Regions from separate parts of the Kitasatospora sp. NPDC094028 genome, predicted to be linked through region 1. Evidence: predicted binding sites of a transcription regulator. Region 1 holds the regulator's gene; each other region holds the start of a gene.
The links. The regulator HrcA, encoded in region 1, represses chaperone genes, less so after heat shock. The targets are predictions, from matches to a motif close to TTNGCACTCNGNNNNNCNGAGTGCNAA.

Region 1 (3,270 bases):
TTCGCCGCGGTCGCCCTTCGGCAGCGCCTGGACGACCACGATCCGCGGCGCCGGCGCCGGCTCGCGGCGCACGGCCGCCACCGTCACGTCGATCGCGTCCTTGCCGAGCACCTCGGCGACCGTCCCGTCCACGCCGAGCCCCAGCCCGTCCGCGAGCGTCACCGCCTCGCCGGCCGTCAGCCGCTTCACCGCGGCCGCGTGCCGCCCCTCGGGCCCGTCCAGGCGCACCACCGAGCCGGGCGCGGCGGCGGCGATCCGCTCGGTCTCGACGACGAACACGGGCGCGGTCATGACGGGGTACCTCCGGGTGGGTGGGGACACGGAAAGGGTGCCGGGGATCTCCCCCGGCACCCTTCACGACGAGCGGGACTCAGCGGCCGTTGAAGGCGTCCTTCAGGCGCGAGAACAGCCCCTGCTGGCCCGGCGCGAACTGGCCGGACGGCCGCTCCTCGCCGCGCAGCACCGCGAGTCGGCGCAGCAGCTCCTCCTGCTCGGCGTCGAGCTTGGTGGGCGTCTGCACCTCGACGTGCACTATCAGGTCGCCCCGGCCGCCGCCGCGCAGGTGGGTGATGCCGCGCCCGTGCAGCGGGATCGACTGGCCGGACTGGGTGCCGGGCCGGATGTCGACCTCCTCCAGCCCGTCCAGGGTCTGCAGCGGCACCTGGGTGCCGAGCGAGGCCGCCGTCATCGGGATGGTGACGGTGCAGTGCAGGTCGTCCCCGCGGCGCTGGAAGACGCTGTGGGTGGTCTCGGCGATCTCGACGTACAGGTCGCCGGCCGGGCCGCCGCCCGGGCCGACCTCGCCCTCGCCGGCCAGCTGGATGCGGGTGCCGTTGTCGACACCGGCCGGGATCTTGACCGTCAGGGTGCGGCGGGCGCGCACGCGGCCGTCGCCGGCGCACTCCGGGCACGGGGTCGGCACGACGGTGCCGAAGCCCTGGCACTGCGGGCAGGGGCGGGAGGTCATGACCTGGCCCAGGAAGGACCGGGTGACCTGGGAGACCTCGCCCTTGCCGCGGCACATGTCGCAGGTCTGCGCGGAGGTGCCGGGGGCCGCGCCCTCGCCGCTGCACGTGGTGCAGGTGACGGCGGTGTCGACCTGGAGCTCCTTGGTGGTGCCGAACGCGGCCTCCTCCAGGGTGATCTCCAGCCGGATCATGGCGTCCTGGCCGCGGCGGGTGCGCGAGCGCGGGCCGCGCTGGCCGGCCGCGGCGCCGAAGAAGGCGTCCATGATGTCGGAGAAGCCGAAGCCCGCCGCGCCGGCGCCGAAGCCGCCCGCGCCGCCGCCGCCCGGGGAGAGCGGGTCGCCGCCGAGGTCGTAGACCTGGCGCTTCTGCGGGTCGGAGAGCACCTCGTAGGCGGCGTTGATCTCCTTGAACCGCTCCTGCGTCTTCGGGTCCGGGTTGACGTCCGGGTGCAGTTCGCGCGCCAGGCGCCGGAACGCCTTCTTGATCTCGTCCTGCCCCGCATCCCGTCGGACGCCGAGTACCGCGTAGTAGTCCGTGGCCACCAAATGCTCCGCTTGTTCCGCCTGTAGTAGTGCTGCGACTGGACGCCCCCGTCAGAATTCTGACGGAAGCCTGCTTGCTACGACTCGGCCAGGATCTGACCCACGTACCGTGCCACCGCCCGCACCGCCCCCATTGTGCCCGGGTAGTCCATCCGGGTCGGACCGATCACCCCCAGTTTGGCCACGCTCTCGTCGCCCGAACCGTAGCCGACCGACACCACCGAGGTGGAATTCAGCCCCTCGTAGGCGATCTCCCGCCCGATCCGGACCGTCATCCCGGCGTCCGCGGTCTCACCCAGGAGGCGGAGCAGGACGACCTGCTCCTCCAGGGCCTCCAGCACCGGCTGGATGGTGAGCGGGAAGTCGTGCCCGAAGCGGGTCAGGTTGGCCGTGCCGGCCAGCATGATCCGCTCCTCGTTCTGCTCGGCGAGCGCCTCGAACAGGGTCGCCAGGACCGTGCTGACGGTCGGCCGGTCGCCCTGCTCGAACTGGCCCGGCAGCTCCTCCAGGAGCCCCGGGACGTCCGGCAGCCGCTGGCCCGCCGCCCGCGCGTTGATCCGGGCCCGCAGGTCCGCCAGGACGGTCTCGCCGACCGTGCCCGGGCAGTCCACGATCCGCTGCTCGACCCGGCCGGTGTTGGTGATCAGCACCAGCATCACCTTGGCCGGGGCCAGCACCACCAGCTCGATGTGCCGCACCGTCGAGCGCGACAGCGAGGGGTACTGGACGACGGCCACCTGCCGGGTCAGCTGGGCGAGCAGCCGCACGGTGCGCGCGACCACGTCGTCCAGGTCGACGGCGCCGTCCAGGAAGTGCCGGATCGCCCGGCGCTCGGGGGCGCTCATCGGCTTGACCTCGGCCAGCCGGTCCACGAACAGGCGGTACCCCTTGTCGGTGGGGATGCGCCCGGCGCTGGTGTGCGGCTGGTGGATGTAGCCCTCCTCCTCCAGCGCCGCCATGTCGTTGCGCACCGTCGCCGGGGAGACGCCGAGGTTGTGCCGCTCCACCAGCGCCTTGGAGCCGACCGGCTCCTCGGTGCCGACGTAGTCCTGGACGATGGCGCGCAGCACGGCGAGCTTGCGCTCGTCCAGCTGGCGGACCTCACCGGCCATGGGCACGCACCTCCGTCGTCGCACGTTGTCCGTCTGTGATGCTGCGGGCCGCTCCGGCGAAGGACCCGGATCCTGGCACTCCGAACACACGAGTGCCAGAACCGTACCTGCCAGTGTACGGCCCGGGTCCGACCGCAGGAACGGCCCGGCCGGAGTGATCCTGCCCGCAGTTCCGCCCGTCCGGCGCGACACGGCCCGCGCGCGGGTGGTGCCCGGCGGCCGTCCGGGTGGCAGCATCGAAAGCGACGGCGTTGGGAGGAGCAAGCGATGACCAGCTCGGGCCAGCACACCCGGTTCGCCCCCGACCGCGGCCTGACCAGCCGCATGGTCGCCACCATGTTCGTGATCGGGCTGCTGTACGTCGGATTCACCGGCCTGCTGATCGCGCTGCTGCGCGGCGCCTGGCCGCTGATCGTCCTGATCTCCGGCGGGCTGTTCGTGGCCCAGTTCTGGTTCAGCGACAAGATCACCGAGCGGGCGATGGGCGCCCGCCCGGTCAGCCCCGAGCAGTACCCCCAGCTGCACGGCACGGTCGACCGGCTCTGCGCCCTCGCCGACATGCCCAAACCCCGGGTGGCGGTCGCCGACAACGACATGCCGAACGCCTTCGCCACCGGCCGCAACCCGCAGAACGCCGTGGTCTGCGTC
Region 2 (3,270 bases), on a different contig from region 1:
GCGCCTCGCCGTCGACGTCCTCGGCGATGATCAGCAGCGGCTTCGAGGCACCGCTCTGCAGGATCTTCTCCAGCAGCGGCAGCAGCTCCTGGATGGAGGAGATCTTGCCCTGGTTGATCAGGATGTACGGGTCCTCCAGGACCGCTTCCTGACGCTCCGCGTCGGTGACGAAGTACGGCGACAGGTAGCCCTTGTCGAACTGCATGCCCTCGGTGAAGTCCAGCTCCACGCCGAAGGTGTTCGACTCCTCGACGGTGATGACACCGTCCTTGCCGACCTTGTCGATCGCCTCGGCGATCAGCTCGCCGACCTGGGTGTCCTGGGCGGAGAGGGACGCGACGGCGGCGACGTCGTCCTTGCCCTCGATCTCGCGGGCCACGGACAGCAGGTGCTCGGAGACGGCGGCGACGGCCTTGTCGATGCCCTTCTTCAGGGCGGCCGGGCCGGCGCCGGCGGCGACGTTGCGCAGACCCTCGTTGACCAGGGCCTGGGCCAGCACGGTGGCGGTGGTGGTGCCGTCGCCCGCGACGTCGTTGGTCTTGGTGGCGACCTCCTTGACGAGCTGCGCGCCAAGGTTCTCGTACGGGTCGTCCAGCTCGACCTCACGGGCGATGGTCACGCCGTCGTTGGTGATGGTCGGGGCGCCGAACTTCTTGTCGATGACGACGTTGCGGCCCTTGGGGCCGATGGTCACCTTGACGGTGTCGGCCAGCTTGTTGACACCGCGCTCCAGCGAGCGGCGGGCGTCCTCGTCGAACTGCAGGATCTTCGCCATGTTCCCTATTCCCTCGGGGCTGCGGCCGGCCGACCGGCCGCCGAACTACGTGAACCAACAACCACGCCCCGGGCCCCTGTCACTGGGACACGGATCCGGGGCGGGTCGGAACGACTTACTTCTCGATGCCGCTTTACTTCTCGATGATGGCGAGAACGTCGCGGGCCGAGAGGACGAGGTACTCCTCGCCCTGGTACTTCACCTCGGTGCCGCCGTACTTCGAGTACAGGACGATGTCACCCACGGCGACGTCGAGCGGCAGACGCTGGCCGTCCTCGAAGCGGCCCGGGCCGACAGCCAGGACGACGCCCTCCTGGGGCTTCTCCTTGGCGGTGTCCGGGATAACCAGGCCGGAGGCCGTGGTGGTCTCGGCGTCGAGCGGCTGGACCACGATGCGGTCCTCGAGCGGCTTGATGGCAACCTTGCTGCTGGTGGTCACGTCCGAGCTCCCCTTCGGAGATTACGGGGTTTTCTAACGGGTAGGGGCGAACCTGCGAGCCTGCCGTCGCGGGGGTCAGACACGCGTCTTCGCGTTAGCACTCCCCCAGTGGGGAGTGCCAAGGACGACCATAGGCCGGTGTTAGCACTCAGTCAACCAGAGTGCCAACGGCGCGCCCCCGGGGTCCGGTGCGACGGTTGAGTAGCCGTACTCATGTGCGACACCGCCCCCGCGCCCGACACTCGTGCCATGCCCCAGAAGCCCAAGCGCATCGGCCCGGCGCTGTCGGACGACCTGCTCCCCGCGGTACTGCTCCTGCCCCTGCTGACGGTCCTTCCGCTCGTCGCCGTCTCGCTCACGGTCGCCCTCGTCCTGAACGCGCCGGGGCACGCCCAGGAGCTGGTCCTGGCCGTCACCCTGCTCCTCGACACGGCGCTCGTCCTCGGGGTGCCCGGCATCCTGGCCTTCCGCACCTGGCGGAAGGGGTACCGCGTCCTCCCGGTCGCCGCCGCACTGGCCCCGTTCGTCCTGCCGGTGCTGTTCTGGTCGGGCGCCCTCCGGTGACCGCGCCGGCCCGGGCGCGGGACGCGGCGGTCGCGCTGCTCGCGGCGGTCGCGGTGCTGGTCGCCGTGGTGGTCGAGAGCGCGGTGACCATCGTCCTCATGTGGGACGGCGCCCCGCACTCGGCGACCACCGTCGCCACCGTCGAGGCCGTCTGGTTCGCGCTCCCGCTCCTGTCCGCCGGGTGGGCGGCCCGCGGCAGCCGGCGGCGCGGGTACCGGATCACCCCGGTCGTTCTCGTGGCCACGCCGCTCACCCTCGATCTGGCGCTGTGACTGATCGACTGACCGGCGAGAATGGCCCCGTGGACACCGAGAACCTCCAGCCCCTGCTGACCTCCGAGGGCCAGGCCCTGCTCGCCGAGCTGCGCGAGTTCGCGCCCGAGGAGGAGCTGGCGCTGGCCACCAGGCTGCGGCGCGAGCACCCGGCGGAACTGGTGTCGGCGGCGTTCGGGCAGGCCCGGCTGCGGCAGCGGGCGCGGGCGAAGTTCGGCACCGACGCCGACCTGATGTACTTCACGCCCAACGGCGTCGAGCAGTCCACCCGGCGCAGCGTGGCCGAGTGGCGGGCCCGGCGGTTCGCCGAACTGGGCGTACGGCGCCTCGCGGACCTGTGCTGCGGCATCGGCGGCGACGTGCTGGCGCTGGCCCGGGCGGGCATCGAGGTGCTGGCCGTCGACAAGGACCCGGCGGCCTGCGCCGCGACCGCCGCGAACGCCGCCGCGCTGGGCCTGGCCGAGCTGGTCGAGGTGCGCTGCGCGGACGTCGCCGACGTGGACGTCACCGGCTACGACGCGGTGTTCACCGACCCGGCCCGGCGCACCGCGCGCGGCCGGGTGTTCGACCCGGAGGCGTACGCCCCGCCGCTGTCCTGGGCGATCGAGGCCGGCCGGCGGACCCCGATCGGCGCGCTGAAGGTGGCCCCGGGCATCCCGCACGAGGCCGTGCCGGCGGACGCCGAGGCCGAGTGGGTCTCCGACCACGGGGACGTCAAGGAGGCCGTGCTCTGGTTCGGCACCGGGGCCGCCCGCCCGCACCGCGCCACCCTGCTGCCGCAGGGCGCCAGCCTCACCGGCGGCGACCTGCCCGACCCGCCGGCCGGCCCGGTCGGGCGGTACCTGTACGAGCCGGACGGCGCGGTGATCCGGGCCCACCTGGTGGCCGAGGTCGCCGGGGCGGTCGGCGGCCGGCTGATCGACCCGAAGATCGCCTACGTGACCTCGGACCGGCTGGTCCCGACCCCGTACGCGCACGCCTTCGAGCTGACCGACGTGCTGCCGTACAACGTCAAGAAGCTGAAGGCGCTGCTGCGCGAGCGCGCGGTCGGCACGGTGGTGATCAAGAAGCGCGGGATGGCGATCACCCCGGAGGAGCTGCGCCGCCAGCTCAAGCCCTCCGGGCCGAACACCGTCACGGTGATCCTCAGCCGCACCGACCACGGGCCGCTGATGATGCTGGGGCAGCCCGTCCAGGCCCGGGCCTAGCCGGCGGGCGCC
Region 3 (3,270 bases), on a different contig from region 1:
CGATGATGCCGGCGGCGACCAGGTCGACGTACTCGTTGGTGGCGGCGTTCAGGCCGTGACCGGCGGGGAGGTTGCGCACCTTCTCCACCACGACGCCACCCTCCAGGCCGGCGTTGGTCGCGATCTGCTTGATCGGGGCCTCCAGCGCGACCTTGACGATGTTGGCACCGGTGGCCTCGTCGCCGTCCAGCTCCAGCTTGTCGAAGGCGACACCGGCCTGCAGCAGCGCGACGCCACCACCGGCGACGATGCCCTCCTCGACGGCGGCCTTCGCGTTGCGGACGGCGTCCTCGATGCGGTGCTTGCGCTCCTTGAGCTCCACCTCGGTGGCCGCGCCGGCCTTGATGACGGCCACGCCGCCGGCCAGCTTGGCGAGGCGCTCCTGGAGCTTCTCGCGGTCGTAGTCCGAGTCGCTGTTCTCGATCTCGGCGCGGATCTGGTTCACGCGGCCCGCGACCTGCTCGCTGTCGCCGCCACCGTCGACGATGGTCGTCTCGTCCTTGGTGATGACCACCTTGCGGGCGGTGCCCAGCAGGTCGAGACCGGCGTTCTCCAGCTTGAGGCCGACCTCCTCGGAGATCACGGTGCCACCGGTGAGGATGGCGATGTCGCCGAGCATGGCCTTGCGGCGGTCGCCGAAGCCCGGGGCCTTGACGGCGACGGACTTGAAGGTGCCGCGGATCTTGTTCACGACCAGGGTCGACAGGGCCTCGCCCTCGACGTCCTCGGCGATGATGACGAGCGGCTTGCCGCTCTGCATGACCTTCTCCAGCAGCGGGAGCAGGTCCTTGACCGAGCCGATCTTGGAGTTGGCGATGAGGATGTACGGGTCCTCGAAGGTCGCCTCCATGCGCTCCAGGTCGGTCGCGAAGTAGGCGGAGATGTAGCCCTTGTCGAAGCGCATGCCCTCGGTGAGCTCAAGCTCCAGACCGAAGGTGTTGCTCTCCTCGACGGTGATGACGCCTTCCTTGCCGACCTTGTCCATGGCCTCGGCGATGAGCTCGCCGATCTGGGTGTCGGCGGCCGAGATGGAGGCGGTGGAGGCGATCTGCTCCTTGGTCTCCACGTCCTTGGCCTGGGCCAGCAGCTGGTCCGAGACGGCGGCGACGGCCTTCTCGATGCCGCGCTTCAGGGCCATCGGGTTGGCGCCGGCGGCGACGTTGCGCAGACCCTCGCGAACCAGGGCCTGGGCGAGCACGGTGGCGGTGGTGGTGCCGTCACCCGCGACGTCGTCCGTCTTCTTGGCGACCTCCTTGACGAGCTCCGCGCCGATCTTCTCGTAGGGGTCCTCGAGCTCGATCTCCTTGGCGATGGAGACACCGTCGTTGGTGATCGTGGGGGCGCCCCACTTCTTCTCCAGCACGACGTTGCGGCCCTTGGGGCCGAGCGTCACCTTGACCGCGTCGGCGAGCTGGTTCATGCCACGCTCAAGGCCGCGGCGAGCTTCCTCATCAAAGGCGATGATCTTGGCCATCAGAAGTGGTCCTCCGGGACACGGTCGACTGCTCGGACCAAGGGGTGCCCGCGACGGACGGCCCTGGTGTGCGGAGGTCCATTCCCCTGCCGCTCCCGGGGGCCTCACCGACCCGGTCCGCTGTCACTCTCACACTGTGAGTGCTAACGCCAATGATTAGCACTCCGGGTGGTCGAGTGCAAGCCCAATCGACAAGCCCGCGAGCCGTCGACCCGGCCGCCGCGCCACCCCCGCGGACACGCCAACGGGCCCGTACGACGCGTGTCGTACGGGCCCGTCGAGAAGCGGGTGGTCACCAGCCGTGGGCCGTGCCGAGCTCCTGGGGGTCGGAAGGGATCAGCCCTCCGCCGCAGCGCGAACCATGTCCGCCTGCGGGCCCTTCTGTCCCTGAGAGATCTCGAACTCGACCCGCTGGCCCTCCTCGAGGGTGCGGTAGCCGTCCATCTGGATCGCGCTGTAGTGGACGAAGACGTCCGCACCACCGTCGACCGCGATGAAGCCGTAGCCCTTCTCCGCGTTGAACCACTTGACGGTGCCCTGAGCCATTCCGAACTCCCCTAGTGCTGTGCTGGCCCTTCACGCGCCCGCAGGTAGCGGGCCCGGATCTGGAGGCCGGCCCGGGGAACCCCCCCTGGGCGCAGCCGTGGACGCCGCTACCCCCACCCCGGAACACCGGGCGCGGTGATTACGGCGACCGCGGCTGAATGTATCCGGATCGACGCCCTCTGCAACAGGGCCAACGGCCGGGAATTCCACCGGCCAACCGAGGGACAACTTCGAACAAATCGGGAGGAAATCGGAATTTCGCGCCGGACAGAGCGGACGAATTACCCCAGAACGCTGCCGGAATTCTGACATCTGCCTGACATGTTTCACGGCCCCGACCCGGGCCGACCCGCCCGGCGAATCGTGGGGGGAACCCCCGGTTCCCAGCCGAGGCACACTCTACTCCCACTCGGGGCGGAAATATTCCCGCCGAAATGCGACCGGCCGCCCGCGCGCACGGAGAACGGAATTCCGTACGCGCGAACGGCCGGTCAAGGGCCTTTTCGGCCCCGTGCCGGACTCAGCAGCCGCCGGCCACCGCCGGAATGATCGAGACGCTGGCGCCGTCCTTGATCTCGGTCGCCAGGCCCTCGGCGAAGCGCACGTCGTCGTCGTTCACGTAGACATTGACGAAACGGCGCAGCTTGCCGGTGTCGTCCAGGACGCGCGCGGCGATGCCCGCGTGGTTCTTCTCCAGGTCGGCGATCACCTCGCCCAGGGTGGCGCCCTCGGCGGTCACCTCGGCGGCGCCGCCGGTGTAGGTGCGCAGGATGGTGGGGATGCGGACGTTGGCGCTCATGGCTCTCCTGTCGAGGTGGTTCAGGCGGACGCGAGGCCGGCGTCGCGGAAGGACGCCAGGGTGGGGCGGATGACGGCGGTCATCCCGGCGTCGGAGACGGCGTCCAGCGTCTTCAGGCCGTCGCCGGTGTTGATCGCGACGGTCTCCTTGGCCGGGTCCAGCTGCCCGCTCTCGACCAACTTCTTCAGCACGCCCACGGTCACGCCACCCGCGGTCTCGGCGAAGATGCCCTCGGTACGGGCCAGCAGCCGGATCGCCTCCACGACCTCCGCGTCCGTCACGTCCTCGACGGCACCGCCGGTGCGGCGGGCGATGTCCAGCACGTACGGGCCGTCCGCCGGGTTGCCGATCGCCAGCGACTTGGCGATGGTGTCCGGCTTCACCGGCCTGATCACGTCCCGGCCGTCCTTGAAGGCGGTCGACACCGGCGAGCAGCCCTCGGCCTGGGCAC

Region 2: groES (co-chaperone GroES) is a predicted target of HrcA. The motif match lies at 1,356-1,382, and genes of this name have one in related genera.
Region 3: groL (chaperonin GroEL) is a predicted target of HrcA. The motif match lies at 1,631-1,657, and genes of this name have one in related genera.

The regions. Positions count from the first base shown of each region.
Region 1 is NZ_JBMVFA010000026.1:41,914-45,183, forward strand. Features, by position in the region: gene ACPC54_RS29965 (16S rRNA (uracil(1498)-N(3))-methyltransferase) at 1-291, opposite strand, end outside; gene dnaJ (molecular chaperone DnaJ) at 371-1,510, opposite strand; gene hrcA (heat-inducible transcriptional repressor HrcA) at 1,588-2,622, opposite strand; gene htpX (zinc metalloprotease HtpX) at 2,890-3,270, shown strand, end outside.
Region 2 is NZ_JBMVFA010000014.1:23,862-27,131, reverse strand. Features, by position in the region: gene groL (chaperonin GroEL) at 1-775, opposite strand, end outside; gene groES (co-chaperone GroES) at 909-1,214, opposite strand; gene ACPC54_RS21480 (hypothetical protein) at 1,464-1,778, shown strand; gene ACPC54_RS21475 (hypothetical protein) at 1,775-2,050, shown strand; gene ACPC54_RS21470 (THUMP-like domain-containing protein) at 2,059-3,258, shown strand; gene ACPC54_RS21465 (polysaccharide deacetylase family protein) at 3,255-3,270, opposite strand, start outside.
Region 3 is NZ_JBMVFA010000005.1:73,545-76,814, reverse strand. Features, by position in the region: gene groL (chaperonin GroEL) at 1-1,474, opposite strand, end outside; gene ACPC54_RS10385 (cold-shock protein) at 1,811-2,020, opposite strand; gene ACPC54_RS10380 (ubiquitin-like small modifier protein 1) at 2,541-2,819, opposite strand; gene thrC (threonine synthase) at 2,840-3,270, opposite strand, start outside.